DNA from 2 places in the Enterobacter chuandaensis genome. Region 1 is predicted to be linked to the other one. Evidence: predicted binding sites of a transcription regulator. Region 1 holds the regulator's gene; the other holds the start of a gene.
The links. Region 1 encodes PurR, which represses purine synthesis genes. Its sites were predicted from a motif close to CANGCAAACGTTTGCNTG; they were not measured.
Positions count from the first base shown of each region.

Region 2: purM (phosphoribosylformylglycinamidine cyclo-ligase) is a predicted target of PurR. The motif match lies at 5,436-5,453, and genes of this name have one in related genera.

Region 1 covers NZ_CP097173.1:2,080,818-2,088,888, reverse strand. Annotated here, with positions in the region: gene MX657_RS10210 (MFS transporter) at 1-738, opposite strand, end outside; gene MX657_RS10205 (YnhF family membrane protein) at 901-990, opposite strand; gene purR (HTH-type transcriptional repressor PurR) at 1,288-2,313, shown strand; gene punR (DNA-binding transcriptional activator PunR) at 2,331-3,242, opposite strand; gene punC (purine nucleoside transporter PunC) at 3,357-4,556, shown strand; gene cfa (cyclopropane fatty acyl phospholipid synthase) at 4,855-6,003, shown strand; gene MX657_RS10180 (riboflavin synthase subunit alpha) at 6,035-6,676, opposite strand; gene mdtK (MdtK family multidrug efflux MATE transporter) at 6,902-8,071, shown strand, end outside.
Region 2 covers NZ_CP097173.1:3,442,646-3,450,716, forward strand. Annotated here, with positions in the region: gene MX657_RS16615 (leucyl aminopeptidase family protein) at 1-780, shown strand, start outside; gene MX657_RS16620 (DnaA inactivator Hda) at 799-1,500, opposite strand; gene uraA (uracil permease) at 1,597-2,886, opposite strand; gene upp (uracil phosphoribosyltransferase) at 2,973-3,599, opposite strand; gene MX657_RS16635 (6-phospho-beta-glucosidase) at 3,817-5,247, opposite strand; gene purM (phosphoribosylformylglycinamidine cyclo-ligase) at 5,514-6,551, shown strand; gene purN (phosphoribosylglycinamide formyltransferase) at 6,548-7,189, shown strand; gene ppk1 (polyphosphate kinase 1) at 7,373-8,071, shown strand, end outside.

The DNA of each region.
Region 1 (8,071 bases):
AATCAGCACCAGCATCGCGGTAACGAAGAGAGGCGTTGCGTGGGTGATATCGTGCAGCACCGGTGAAATATAGGTGTAGAGGGTAAACATCGCCCCTGCCCCCAGCACCGTGGTGAGCAGCGCGGAGAGCACCTGCGGACGCATCAGGACCGCCAGCTCTTTACGCACTTCCGGACGTTCGCCGGCGCTGCCTTTCGGCAGAGAGAAGAACAACGCCACCATCGCAACCACGCCCAGCCCGGCTGTCGCCAGGAAGGACATCCGCCAGCCAATCGCTTCGCCCAGCCAGGTGGCCGCCGGTACGCCGCCGATGTTGGCAATCGTCAGCCCCATAAACATGGTCGCCACGGCGCTTGCCTGCTTGTGTTTTGGCACCACGCTTGCGGCCACGACCGACCCCAGCCCGAAGAACGCGCCGTGGTTAAGGCTGGTCAGAATGCGCGACAGCATCAGGGTGGTGTAGTCCGGCGAAATGGCCGAAAGCACGTTGCCCAGGGTAAAAATCGCCATCAGGAAAATCAGCGCATTGCGGCGCGCGCGGTGCGAAAGCAGAAGCGTCATCAGCGGCGCGCCCACCATCACGCCGATGGCGTAGGCGCTGATTAACATCCCGGCGGCCGGGATCGAGACGTCCACGCCCCGGGCGATAACAGGCAGTAACCCCATCGGGGAGAATTCAGTGGTGCCAATCCCAAAAGCGCCAATCGCCAGGGCCAGCAGGGGAAAATTGATTTTCATGCGTCAACTCCGGATGCCGTGTCATGTGGTGACACAGAACAAAGAAGCGGAAAGCATGACATCAATCACAAAAAATGAGAAGTTAACAAAATGGCAAAAGATTTTTGCCAGAGAAGTAACAATCAGGCGATCGGGAGGGAGAAGGCTCTCCCCCCGCGTAAATCAGTGCAGCGCAGCCGTCAGGCCAGCCGCGACAATCAGAGCCAGCACAATAACGGTGGTGAACAGCGAAAACTTCAGATCGGAACTCATCAATTTTTTTCCTTTTAATCCCCCCACGAAAAGTGAGCTTGCTCATTTTTGCATAGTTTAGCTCAAAAATCTTCCTGGATTTAAGCTGATAAACACTTTAGCTCTTCCCCTTTTCATCAAGATAGGCCAAAATTCCACGCTAAATTTATTAGCGTACCGGCCATTGACCCCCTCCTGACGTCCCGTGTCGTTTTCCTGGCGTACCGCAATCCAAAATTGCGCGATAAGGGTGAGAGAAGGCAAACGTTTACCTTCAAGTTTTTCAGGAGTTTAGGATATGGTCTGGAGTGACATTTAATGGCAACAATTAAAGACGTAGCAAAACGCGCAAACGTTTCCACTACAACCGTATCACATGTAATTAACAAAACCCGCTTTGTGGCGGAAGAGACGCGCAACGCCGTCTGGGCAGCGATCAAAGAACTGCACTACTCACCGAGTGCGGTTGCGCGTAGCCTCAAGGTTAATCACACCAAGTCTATTGGTCTGCTGGCGACCAGCAGCGAAGCGGCCTATTTTGCCGAGATCATTGAAGCGGTAGAGAAAAACTGCTTCCAGAAAGGCTATACCCTGATTCTGGGCAACGCGTGGAACAGCATTGAAAAACAGCGTGCCTATCTATCGATGATGGCGCAAAAGCGCGTGGATGGCCTGCTGGTAATGTGCTCCGAGTACCCGGAATCCGTGCTGTTGATGCTGGAAGAGTATCGCCATATCCCTATGGTGGTGATGGACTGGGGCGAAGCGCGCGCCGACTTCACCGACTCCGTCATCGATAACGCCTTCGAAGGCGGTTACATGGCGGGCCGTTATCTGATCGAACGCGGCCACCGCGAGATTGGCGTGATCCCGGGTCCGCTGGAACGCAACACCGGCGCGGGCCGCCTGGCCGGCTTTATGAAAGCGATGGAAGAAGCGCTGATTACCGTGCCGGAAAACTGGATCGTGCAGGGTGACTTCGAGCCGGAATCAGGCTACCGCGCGATGCAGCAGATCGTCTCCCAGCAGCACCGCCCGACCGCCGTTTTCTGCGGGGGCGACATCATGGCCATGGGTGCACTCTGCGCCGCCGACGAGCTTGGCCTGCGCGTCCCGCAGGACATCTCCGTGATCGGCTATGACAACGTGCGCAACGCGCGCTTCTTCACGCCAGCGCTGACCACCATTCACCAGCCGAAAGATTCGCTGGGTGAAACGGCCTTCAATATGCTGCTGGACAGGATCGTCAACAAGCGTGAAGAGTCGCAGTCCATTGAAGTTCACCCTCGCCTCATCGAACGCCGTTCCGTTGCGGATGGCCCGTTCCGCGACTATCGTCGTTAATCTCATTGCGGAGCCAGTCAGTCTGGCTCCCGCAGCCACTCCCGGTTAAGCGTTTCGCTGTCACCCAGATAATCCAGCAGCCAGGCCATGGCGGGCGAGACATCATTTTGTTGCCAGGTGAGACAGCAGGCCGCATCCGGGAACGGGTTCTCCAGCGTTAGCTCTACCCACTCTCCGGTGTCGATTCGCGGACGCGCAAAATGGGCGGGCACCATGCCTACGCAGAGTCCGGCACTGAGGCACGTCGCCGACGATCCCCAGTCAGGGGCGACAACCCGCCGCTGGTTGTCCAGCAGCCAGGTAATTCGCTTCGGCAGTGAACGGGAGGTATCCTCCAGCACCAGCGACGGCCAGCTGCGCAGCGTATCGTCGCTCAGCGGCCCTTCCGTCGCCGCCAGGGGATGATCGCTCGCCACCACGCATTTCCAGCTCAGCATCCCCATATCGCGAAAGGCGTAACGTCCCCCGACGGGGATCGCCTGGGTCGCGCCAATCGCCATCTCTACCCTGCCGTCCGCCAGCGCATCCCAGACGCCGTTGAACACCTCCTGCGAGACCCGCAGCTCGACGTCAGAAAAATGCCGATAAAAATCGACAATCATCTGCCGGGTGCGCTCGGGCTTAACGATGTTATCCACCGCAATGGAAAGGTGTCCCCGCCAGCCGTTCGCGATCTGCTGACACTGCTCGCGGGTGATCTGCATTTTTTTGATAACAGAACGCCCTTCCTTTAAAAACCACGCGCCTGCGGGCGTTAATTCCACATCACGATGCCGCCGTTCAAACAGCGGAACCGCCAGCCATTCTTCAAGCTGACGTACCGTATAGCTGATAGCCGAAGGGACGCGGTGCAACTCCTGCGCCGCAGCGCTAAAGCTGCCGTTACGCGCGACAGCATCGACCACTTCAAGAGAATAATCTGACCACATTTTCTGCCTGCAAAAAATTTGAATTCACCCGCCAAATATTAGCGTTTCACAAGCGGCTTTGCACTCCCTACACTCAGCGCCAATGTATACCTGCCTCCTCAGGAGAATAAAACAGTGCAACCCAGGAAAGGTTTTTTAGTCTGGCTCGGCGGCTTAAGCGTGCTGGGCTTTTTGGCCACCGATATGTACCTGCCAGCCTTCGCCGCCATGCAGGAAGATTTGCAAACCCCTGCTGCCGCCATCAGCGCCAGCTTGAGTTTGTTCCTCGCCGGTTTTGCTTTCGCACAGCTGCTCTGGGGACCGCTCTCGGATCGCTTTGGTCGTAAACCGGTATTGCTGCTGGGGCTGGCTATTTTTGCCGTTGGCTGTCTGGGAATGTTATGGGTACGCGATGCCACCTGGCTGCTGGTGCTGCGGTTTGTTCAGGCGGTCGGCGTCTGTGCCGCTGCCGTGACCTGGCAGGCGCTGGTCACCGACTACTACCCGGCGAACCGCACAAACCGTATTTTCGCCACCATTATGCCGCTGGTGGGTCTCTCTCCTGCCCTCGCCCCGCTGCTGGGCAGCTGGATCCTCGCGCACTTTGACTGGCAGGCTATCTTTGCCACGCTGTTTGCCATCACGCTGGTGCTGATGCTGCCTGCGTTCGCCCTCAAGCCAGCGCATAAAAAAGAGGCGCATGCTGACGCGAAGCCGATTACCTTTACCTCCCTGCTGAGCGCTAAGGCGTATCGCGGCAACGTTCTGATCTATGCCGCCTGCTCGGCGAGCTTCTTCGCGTGGCTCACAGGTTCGCCCTTTATTCTGCACGATATGGGCTACAGCCCGGCGGCCATTGGCCTGAGCTACGTTCCGCAGACCATCGCGTTCCTGGTAGGCGGTTACGGCTGTCGCGCGGCACTGCAAAAATGGGAAGGTCAGCAGATGCTGCCGTGGCTGCTGGTGCTCTATGCGCTGAGCGTCATCGGCACCTGGGCCGTTGGATTTATTCCGGGCGCAGGTCTGGCCGAAATATTGATTCCATTCTGCGTGATGGCCATCGCGAACGGGGCGATCTACCCTATCGTTGTGGCGCAGGCGCTGCGTCCGTTCCCGCAGGCGACAGGCCGCGCGGCTGCGCTGCAGAACACCCTTCAACTGGGACTGTGCTTCCTGGCAAGCCTGGTGGTCTCCGCGCTGATTGCCACGCCGCTGCTGACAACAACCAGCGTGATGCTGGTTACCGTCGCGCTGGCGGCGTTGGGTTATCGCATGCAGGCCTCCGCACAGCGCGTACAGGATGAGAGCACGCAGGTGAAAACCTCGCATGCCTAATCGCGCCAGAAACTATGTTAATTTTCAGTGATTAGGTTGCTAAGAATTTTCTATTGAATCACCAAATTTTGAGGCCTATACTAAATTTGGTTCGATTAAATACGATAAATATTAAGTGTTAACGGGAGCCGGAGTGCTCCCGTTTTACCATGGAAGGCATTTCGGCAAGGGTTATCTCCCTTCCTCTGTTCTACGTCGGATACTAGCCTCGCGGTGTTTACCGTGAGATTTCTCACAAACCAAAAAAAGCGTCTACGCTGTTTTAAGGTTCTGATCACAGTAGGGTGATGGAGAAGCTATGAGTTCATCGTGTATAGAAGAAGTCAGCGTTCCGGACGATAACTGGTCCCGGATCGTCAGTGAACTGTTAGGTCGAGCAGGCATCACTATCAACGGATCATCCCCATCCGATCCTCAGGTTAAACATCCCGACTTTTTTAAACGCGTATTGCGCGAGGGGTCGTTAGGCCTGGGAGAAAGCTATATGGACGGCTGGTGGGAGTGCGAGCGGCTGGATATCTTTTTCGCCAGCGTGCTGCGTGCCGGTCTGGAAAAACAACTCCCTCGAAATCTCAAAGACACCCTGCGTGTCGCCTCTGCCCGACTATTTAACCTGCAAAGTAAAAAACGTGCCTGGATCGTCGGCAAAGAGCATTACGATCTTGGCAACGATCTGTTCAGTCGCATGCTGGACCCTTTCATGCAATACTCCTGCGCTTACTGGAAAGAGGCGTCGACGCTTGAAGAGGCTCAGCAGGCCAAACTGCGCCTGATCAGCGAGAAACTGCAGCTGCAGCCCGGTATGCGCGTGCTGGATATCGGCTGCGGCTGGGGCGGGCTGGCGTATTTTATGTCGAAGCACTACGGCGTCAGCGTGGTCGGCGTCACGATCTCCGCCGAGCAACAAAAAATGGCGCAGGAGCGCTGCCGGGGGCTGGATGTGGATATCCGCCTGCAGGATTACCGTGACCTGAACGAACAGTTTGACCGCATCGTTTCCGTCGGCATGTTCGAGCACGTCGGGCCGAAAAACTACGACACCTATTTCGAGGTGGTGGACCGTAATCTGAAACCAGACGGCATCTTCCTGCTGCACACCATCGGCTCTAAGCGGACCGACAATAACGTTGACCCGTGGATCAACAAATACATCTTTCCGAATGGCTGTTTACCGTCCGTACGCCAGATTGCCAACGCCAGCGAACCCCATTTCGTGATGGAAGACTGGCATAACTTCGGCGCGGATTACGACACAACGTTAATGGCGTGGCATGCACGTTTTCAGGAAGCCTGGCCTGACATTGCCGACAACTATTCTGAACGATTCAAGCGGATGTTTAGCTATTATCTGAATGCCTGCGCGGGGGCGTTTCGCGCGCGCGATATTCAGCTCTGGCAGGTTGTTTTTAGCCGTGGGATTGAACACGGATTACGTGTCGCCCGCTAAAAAATAACCCCGGCTAACCGGGGTTATTTTTTTATTCTTCTTCTGTGGCTTTAATTATTGCCGCCTCTTTGGCCGCCAGCACGCGCTCAACGGTATCAACGACCGCCTGGGTTTGCGGATCGATTTCGATATTCACGCGATGTCCCAGTTTTTTCGTCCCCAGCGTGGTGCGCTGCAGCGTTTCGGGAATTAAATGCACGCAAAAACGCGTCGGGGTCACTTCTCCCACCGTCAGGCTAATCCCGTCAATGCCAATAAATCCTTTGTAGAGGATGTATTTCATTAATGCCGGATCCTGCACTTTAAACCAGATTTGGCGGTTATTTTCCGAGGTGACGATTTTCGCCACTTCGGCGGTGGTCATAATGTGCCCGGACATCAGATGGCCGCCAATCTCGTCGCTGAACTTCGCCGCGCGCTCAACGTTGACGGTATCCCCGACCACCAGCTCGCCCAGGTTAGTGATGCGCAGGGTCTCTTTCATTAAATCAAAGCTAATCTGGTTGCCATTAATTTCGGTTACCGTCAGGCAGCAGCCGTTATGGGCAATTGAGGCGCCGGTTTCGATGCCATCGAGCATATATTCCGGCAGCTCAACCACGTGAGTACGGAAATTAGGTTTTTCATCAATGGACACCACTTTGGCGGTGCCCTGCACAATACCAGTAAACATGCTTACAACTCCTGTTTTTTCCGGACGGTGATGACACCGTTTAATCCCACCACAATATCAGTTGGAAAAACAGGTTGCCAGCGGAGCGCATTTTCTGGCGATTTTTTCACTAGATAAATAGCTAAAGCCCGCTACAATAGCTGGCACCCCCCTGCATTTTCTTCTTGCTGCCAGTTACGGCGGCTTTTTTAGTCTCTCAAATAACTACAAAATAAAGGTGTTCACGTGCAGAAGTACATGAATGAAGCGCGCCAGCTATTGGCACTGGCAATACCAGTGATCGTCGCGCAAGTGGCCCAGACCGCAATGGGATTTGTGGATACGGTAATGGCGGGTGGCTACAGCGCCACCGATATGGCGGCCGTTGCCATCGGCACGTCAATCTGGCTTCCAGCCATCCTGTTCGGCCATGGTCTGCTGCTCGCACTCACGCCGGTTATCGCTCAGCTCAATGGCTCCGGGCGACGCGAACGCATTGCCCATCAGGTCCGTCAGGGCTTCTGGCTGGCCGGGTTTGTCTCCGTGCTGATCATGGTCGTGCTCTGGAACGCAGGTCATATCATCCGCGCCATGCACAATATTGATCCGGCGCTGGCGGACAAAGCCGTCGGCTACCTGCGCGCCCTGCTCTGGGGTGCGCCCGGCTATCTCTTTTTCCAGGTGGCGCGTAACCAGTGTGAGGGTCTGGCGAAAACCAAGCCCGGCATGGTGATGGGCTTTATCGGCCTGCTGGTCAATATTCCGGTGAACTACATCTTTATTTATGGTCATTTTGGGATGCCGGAGCTGGGCGGCGTCGGCTGCGGCGTGGCGACGGCGGCCGTTTACTGGGTGATGTTCTTCTCGATGATCACCTTTGTAAAACGCGCCCGTTCAATGCGCGATATTCGCAACGAGAACAGATTCAGCACACCGGACTGGAACATCATGACGCGCCTGGTGCAGCTAGGCTTGCCGATTGCGCTGGCCCTGTTCTTTGAAGTGACGCTCTTTGCCGTGGTCGCCCTGCTGGTCTCCCCGCTGGGGATTGTTAACGTGGCCGGGCACCAGATTGCGCTTAACTTCAGCTCCCTGATGTTCGTCCTGCCGATGTCGCTCGCGGCGGCGGTGACGATTCGCGTTGGCTTCCGCCTGGGACAGGGTTCAACGCTGGATGCGCAAACAGCCGCGCGGACCGGGCTGGGCGTGGGTGTCTGCATGGCCATCTGTACGGCGCTCTTCACCGTGGCGCTGCGTGAGCAGATCGCCCTGCTCTACAACGACAATCCTGAAGTGGTGATGCTGGCCTCGCACCTGATGCTGCTGGCTGCCATTTATCAGATCTCCGACTCCATTCAGGTGATTGGCAGCGGCGTGCTGCGCGGATATAAAGACACACGCTCTATCTTCTTTATC
Region 2 (8,071 bases), 1.4 Mb from region 1:
GGGGCGACCTGTCCGCCACGTCTGCTGGCGATTCATTATGACGGTGTCAACGACGGCCCGGTGCGCTGCTATGTGGGAAAAGGCATAACGTTTGATACCGGCGGACTGTGGCTGAAGGAAGGCGCGGGCATGTACACCATGAAATACGATATGTGCGGTGCGGCTAACGTGCTGGGGCTGATGCTGACCGTGGCAGAGCTGGCGTTGCCCGTGCGCGTGATGGGCGTGCTGGCGCTGGCGGAAAACGCCATCGGTCCGGATGCCATGCAGCCCGGTTCGGTAGCAACGGCCTGTAACGGCATCACGGTAGAAATCAACAACACCGATGCCGAAGGCCGACTGGTACTGGCGGATGCCATCGCCTGGGCCAGCCAGCGCCACCCGCAGGCACGCTATATCATTGATATGGCGACCTTAACCGGTGCGGTGGTGAAAGCGCTGGGGTATGAGCTGAGCGGGTTAATGACGCAGGACGAACCGCTGCGCACCGCGCTGACGCAGGCGGGTAAACGGAGCGGCGACGAAGTGTGGCCCCTGCCGCTGGATGCGCGGCTGAAAAAGCAGACCGACAGCGCCATCGCCGATCTGTGCAACACGCCGACAAACAACGCGGCAATCAGCGCCTCGGCGGCGTGGCTGCTACACCACTTTTGCCCGCCGACAATCCCGTGGGCGCATCTGGATATCAGCGGTACGGCGCTGTGGCGTGAAAACGGACGGAGCGTGGCGTCGGGCAGACCGATTCCGCTGCTGGTTGAGCACCTGATGGGGGATCTTTAGCCGCCACCGGGCAAAAACTCAAAGCTTGAGGATATCTTTCACAAACGGAATGGTCAGCTTGCGCTGGGCGGTAATAGAGGCGCGATCGAGCTGATCGAGGGTATCAAACAGCGTGCGCATTTCGCGATCGAGACGCTTGAGCAGGAAACGGCCCACGTCCTCCGGCAGCTCAAAGCCGCGCTGCTTTGCGCGCAGCTGTAACGCCTGCAGCTTATCTTCATCGGATAACGGCTGGAGCTTGTAGATTTGCCCCCAGTCCAGACGGGACGCCAGATCCGGCAGCCCCAGATTGAGCTGGCGCGGCGGACGATCGCCGGTGATCAGCAGCCGAGTTTTACCCGATTCCAGGATGCGGTTGTAGAGGTTAAAGATCGCCATTTCCCACGGTTCGTCCCCCGCCACGCATTCGATATTATCGATGCAGACCAGCGAGAGATGTTCCATTCCCTCCAGCACCTCAGGCACGAACCAGGTACGTTTATCCAGCGGCACATAGCCTACCGCGTCACCGCGCGCTGAAAGCTCCGCGCAGGCGGCATGCAGGAGGTGGCTGCGCCCCGCGCCTTCGCGTGACCAGATATAGATGTATCCGCTGTGATCCTGGCGCAGCACGTTTTGCAGTGCAGCCAGTAAAGAGGGGTTATCACCCGGCCAGAAACTCGCGAAAGTTTCGTCGTCAGGGAGATAAAGTGGCAGAGAGAGCTGTGCCGGTCCGTTCAGAAATACCTCAACCAGAGATCTTACATAAAATCGGCGATGAGTTTATCACGGAACCAGCCGGGAGAGAACCGGGCGATCCTTCGCCCGATTAAAGGATCAATGTGGCGCTTTTTCGCTTTCGTCCGCGTCCAGTACCACTTCTTCCGGGCGGATCACCGAGATCAGCTTGAAAATCAGGCTCAGGCCCACGCCGACGATGGTTGCCAGCGCCATGCCCTTCAGCTCGGCCGCACCGATGTGCACCTTCGCGCCGCTCACGCCGATGATCAGGATAACGGAGGTCAGGATCAGGTTCTGCGCTTTGCTGTAATCCACTTTGGATTCAATCAGCACGCGAATACCGGACGCCCCAATCACCCCGTACAGCAGCAGGGAAACGCCGCCCATCACCGGGACCGGGATAATCTGGATCGCTGCCGCCAGCTTGCCCACGCAGGAGAGCAGAATGGCGATGATCGCCGCGCCGCCGATAACCCAGGTACTGTAGACGCGGGTGATCGCCATCACGCCGATGTTTTCACCGTAGGTGGTGTTTGGCGTGGAGCCGAAGAATCCGGAGATAATGGTGGAGAAACCGTTGGCAAACATGGAGCGGTGCAGGCCCGGGTCGCGGATCAGGTCGCGCTTCACGATGTTCGCCGTCACCACCAGGTGGCCGACGTGCTCGGCAATCACCACCAGCGCGGCAGGCAGAATGGTGAAGATCGCAAACCATTCGAAGCGCGGGGTGTAGAAGGTTGGCAGCGCGAACCAGTGCGCCTGAGCGATTGGGGTAGTATCCACCACGCCCATGACGAAGGAGAGCGCGTAGCCCGCCAGCACGCCGATCAGGATCGGGATAATCGCCATAAAGCCACGGAACAGCACGGAGCCAAACACCGTCACGCCCAGGGTTACCAGCGAGATAATGATGGTTTTGGAATCCGGTGACTGACCGTCCGCAGGCAACAGGCCGGCCATGTTCGCCGCCACGCCCGCCAGCTCCAGGCCGATGACGGCAACAATGGCCCCCATCGCCGCAGGCGGGAACATCACGTCCAGCCAGCCGGTACCGGCTTTCTTCACGATGAAGGAAACCAGGCAGAACAGCACGCCACACATGATAAAGCCGCCCAATGCGACCTCATAACCCAGCGGCAGCAACAATAACACCGGCGAGATAAAGGCAAAGCTCGATCCAAGATACGCCGGGATTTTGCCTTTACAGATAAAGAGGTACAGCAGCGTACCGATGCCGTTGAACAGCAGCACGGTAGCCGGGTTAATGTGGAACAGGATTGGCACCAGCACGGTTGCGCCAAACATGGCGAACAGGTGCTGCAAACTAAGCGGGATAGTCTGTAAAAGCGGCGGTCTTTCACTCACCCCGATAGCACGGCGCGTCATAGTGTTTTCCTCTGAGATGGTTAGTTATGTGTGTTTTATTCAAAAAAAAGCCGACTATCAAAGTCGGCTTAGTTATCGTTATTCGATTATTTCGTACCAAAGATCTTATCGCCGGCATCACCGAGCCCCGGGATGATGTACCCGTGCTCGTTCAGCCCCTGGTCGATAGAGGCGGTATACAGCTCAACGTCCGGGTGCGCTTTTTCCAGCGCCGCGATCCCTTCCGGAGCAGCAACCAGAACCAGCACCTTAATGCTGCTGCAGCCCGCTTTTTTCAGCAGGTCGATGGTGGCGATCATAGAACCGCCGGTTGCCAGCATCGGGTCAACCACCAGCGCCATACGCTCGTCGATGTTAGAGACCAGCTTCTGGAAGTAAGGCACCGGCTCCAGCGTCTCTTCATTACGGTAGATACCCACCACGCTGATGCGCGCGCTTGGCACGTGCTCCAGCACGCCTTCCATCATACCGAGACCGGCGCGCAGGATTGGCACCACGGTAATTTTCTTACCTTTGATCTGCTCAACCTGCACCGGGCCGTTCCAGCCTTCGATGGTCACTTTTTCTGTTTCCAGATCAGAGGTCGCTTCGTAGGTCAGCAGGCTGCCCACTTCAGAAGCCAGTTCGCGAAAACGCTTCGTGCTGATGTCATGCTCACGCATCAGGCCCAACTTGTGTTTAACGAGTGGGTGTTTCACTTCCACAATCTTCATTCTCTTTCTCCTCTGAGGTGGCATCCGCAAAAAAATCGCGGGATTATACCGCTTTTTTCGGATTAGGCCATACCCATCTTGCTTGACGTACATCAATCAAAAACAAAAAAGCCGGAGGCTGGGCTCCGGCTTGGGTGCGGGGTCTTGCCCGGTGGCGCTGCGCTTACGCGGGCCTACGTGTAGTGTAGGTCGGGTAAGCGTTAGCGCCACCCGACAATTAGAGGTTGTCGCCGTTGCTCGCAATCACCTGCTTATACCAGTCGAACGATTTCTTCTTGCTGCGGTTCAGGGTGCCGTTTCCTTCGTTGTCTTTATCCACAAAGATAAAGCCGTAGCGTTTTTTCATTTCGCCGGTTCCGGCAGACACCAGGTCGATACAGCCCCACGGGGTGTAACCCATCAAATCCACGCCGTCTTCCACCACCGCTTTTTTCATTTCGCGGATGTGCGCGGAAAGGTAGTCGATGCGGTACTGGTCATTCACCGTGCCGTCGCTCTCCTGCACGTCAATCGCGCCAAAACCGTTTTCCACAATAAACAGCGGCAGCTGATAGTGATCCCAGAACCAGTTCAGGGAGTAGCGCAGCCCGACCGGATCAATCTGCCAGCCCCAGTCGGATTTCTGCACGTAAGGGTTGGAGACCAGGCTCTTGCTCTCGTCGTAATCCAACTGCGGGTTGTCCGCCGTCGCTTTGGTGGCGAAAGACATATAGTAGCTGAAGCCGATGTAATCCACGCAGCCCTGCTTCAGCGCGGCTTTATCTTCTTCGGTGATATCCAGCGCGAAGCCGCGACGCTCGAAGTAGTTGAGCAGATGCTGCGGATATTTGCCGCGCACGTGCACGTCGGTAAACCAGTAGCGACGGTGCATAGCATTCATCGCCATCATCATGTCGTCCGGCGCGCAGGTCAGCGGGTAGATAGGACACATGGCAATCATGCAGCCGATCTGCAGCGACGGGTTAATCTCACGCCCCGCCTTCACCGCCAGGGCGCTGGCCACCAGCTCGTAGTGCGCCGCCTGGAACATCACCGGCTCGCGGTCTTCACCCGGCGCGTACTTCAACCCGGAGTTGGTAAACGGCGCAAAGTCTTCGTGGAAGTTGGCCTGGTTGTTGATCTCGTTAAAGGTCATCCAGTACTTCACTTTATGCTGGTAGCGCTCAAAAACGACCTTCGCAAAGCGCACAAAGAAGTCGATCAGCTTACGGTTGCGCCAGCCGCCGTATTCCGTGACCAGGTGGAACGGCATCTCAAAGTGGGAAAGCGTAATAACCGGTTCGATACCGTACTTCAGACATTCGTCGAACAGATCGTCATAGAATTTCAGGCCCGCCTCGTTCGGCTCAAGCTCGTCGCCTTGCGGGAAGATACGCGTCCAGGCGATGGAGGTACGGAAGCATTTGAACCCCATCTCGGCAAAGAGTTTGATGTCTTCTTTATAGCGGTGGTAGAAGTCGATGGCCTCATGGTTAGGGTAATTTTTCCCCTCCAGCACGCCGTTAGTGATTTCACGCGGCACGCCGTGCGCGCCCGCGGTCATGACATCGGCCACGCTCACACCCTTGCCACCCTCTTTCCAGCCGCCCTCAAGCTGGTGTGCCGCAACGGCGCCACCCCACAGAAAACCTGCTTTGAATCCTGACATTCGCTTTCCCTCATTCTGCGTTATTTTCTGCAAAAACAATTACAGAAACCGGTTTCAGTTCGATGATGTGCAAAGAGGATATTCGTTGCAAGCAGATCACCGAAACCGGTTTCATTTTCGTGAACGGAGTCAAGTTTGGCTGCATTTACAGATCCCGAAGAAAAAAAGATCCCCGCGCCGAGAATAGGCTCGCAAACGTTTGCCTGGACTGTTAGAATTGCGCCGATTTTTCTTACTAGCTATGCAATCGCGTGGGGATTTAAGCCGTGACCAACAAAACTTCTCTCAGCTACAAAGATGCCGGTGTTGATATTGACGCAGGTAATGCGCTGGTTGACCGAATCAAAGGTGTGGTGAAGAAAACCCGCCGCCCGGAAGTGATGGGTGGTCTGGGTGGCTTCGGCGCACTGTGCGCGCTGCCGCAAAAATATCGTGAACCTGTTCTGGTCTCGGGTACTGACGGTGTAGGCACCAAGCTGCGCCTGGCGATGGATTTAAAACGTCACGACACGATCGGTATCGACCTGGTCGCGATGTGTGTGAATGACCTGGTGGTTCAGGGCGCAGAGCCGCTGTTCTTCCTCGATTACTACGCGACCGGCAAACTGGATGTGGATACCGCAGCCAGCGTCATTAACGGTATCGCCGAAGGCTGTCTGCAGTCCGGCTGTGCGCTGGTGGGCGGCGAAACCGCGGAAATGCCGGGCATGTACCACGGCGAAGATTATGACGTCGCGGGCTTCTGCGTCGGCGTAGTAGAAAAATCAGAAATTATCGACGGCAGCAAAGTGGCCGATGGCGATGTGCTGATCGCCCTGGCCTCCAGCGGCCCGCACTCTAACGGCTACTCTCTGGTGCGTAAAATCCTCGACGTGAGCGGCTGTGACCCGCTGACCACCGAGCTGGACGGCAAGCCGCTGGCCGACCACCTGCTGGCCCCAACCCGCATCTACGTGAAAAACGTGCTGGAGTTGATCGAGAACGTTGACGTTCACGCTATCGCTCACCTGACCGGCGGCGGCTTCTGGGAAAACATTCCGCGCGTTCTGCCGGACAACACCCAGGCGGTGATCGACGAATCCTCATGGCAGTGGCCAGCCGTCTTCAACTGGCTGCAGACCGCAGGCAACGTGAGCTCTCACGAAATGTACCGCACCTTTAACTGCGGCGTGGGCATGGTTATCGCCCTGCCGGCAAGCGAAGCGGATAAAGCGGTTAAACTGCTGACCGAGAAAGGTGAAAACGCGTGGAAAATCGGTACGATTAAAGCTTCCGACTCCGAACAGCGTGTGGTCATTGAATGAAAAACATCGTGGTGCTCATTTCCGGCAACGGAAGCAATTTGCAGGCCATCATAGACGCCTGCAAACAGAAGAAAATTAATGGCACCATTCGGGCAGTTTTCAGCAACAAGGCCGACGCGTTCGGCCTTGAGCGCGCGCGGGAAGCGAACATTCCGGCGCACGCGCTGGAAGCCAGCCAGTTCGCCGGGCGTGAGGCCTTTGACCGCGAGCTGGTGCAGGAGATTGACGCCTACGCGCCGGACGTGGTGGTGCTGGCGGGCTATATGCGAATCCTCAGCCCGGCCTTCGTCGAACACTACGCCGGTCGACTGCTGAATATTCACCCTTCTCTGCTGCCAAAATATCCCGGCCTGCATACCCATCGTCAGGTGCTGGAAAACGGCGACGAGGAGCACGGTACCTCTGTCCACTTCGTGACCGACGAGCTGGACGGTGGTCCGGTGATCCTGCAGGCGAAAGTGCCGGTCTTTGACGGCGACAACGAAGACGACGTGACCGAACGCGTGCAGACCCAGGAACACGCCATTTACCCGCTGGTGGTAAGTTGGTTTGTTGACGGGCGTCTGGCGATGCGCGACGGTGCAGCCTGGCTGGACGGTGTGAAGTTACCCCCGCAGGGTTATGCTGCCGAAGAGTAGTTTGCTATATCGGGTGGCGCTGCGCTTACCCGATATTCCCTCCCCCAACCTGCTAAATTCCCCAACAAAAAAAATAACTGTCATACTTTTCTGGCACTGTTGGACATATCGTGGAAATGCTCGCCATAATAAGGACGAGACGGATTTACCACGTCCTGTGATTGAACTGGAGTGTGAGCTGTAATGGGTCAGGAAAAGTTATATATCGAGAAAGAGCTAAGCTGGTTAGCATTTAACGAACGTGTACTCCAGGAAGCGGCAGACAAAAGTAACCCGCTGATCGAACGCATGCGTTTTTTAGGCATTTATTCCAACAACCTGGATGAGTTCTACAAGGTTCGCTTTGCCGAGCTGAAAAGACGGATCATCATCAGCGAAGAACAGGGCTTAAACTCTCACTCGCGGCATCTGCTGGGCAAAATCCAGTCCCGCGTGTTGAAAGCCGATCAGGAATTTGACGGCCTGTATAACGAACTGCTGCTGGAGATGGCGCGCAATCAAATCTTCCTGATTAACGAACGTCAGCTTTCCGTTAACCAACAAAACTGGCTGCGCCACTACTTTAAACAGTACCTGCGCCAGCACATTACCCCGATTCTCATCAACCGCGAAACCGATCTGGTACAGTTCCTGAAGGATGACTACACCTATCTGGCGGTGGAAATTATTCGCGGTGAATCCATCCGTTACGCGCTGCTGGAGATCCCGTCCGACAAGGTGCCGCGTTTTGTGAACCTGCCGCCGGAAACCCCGCGCAGACGCAAGCCGATGATCCTGCTGGATAACATCCTGCGCTACTGTCTGGACGATATCTTCAAAGGCTTCTTCGATTACGATGCGTTAAACGCCTACTCGATGAAGATGACCCGTGACGCCGAATAT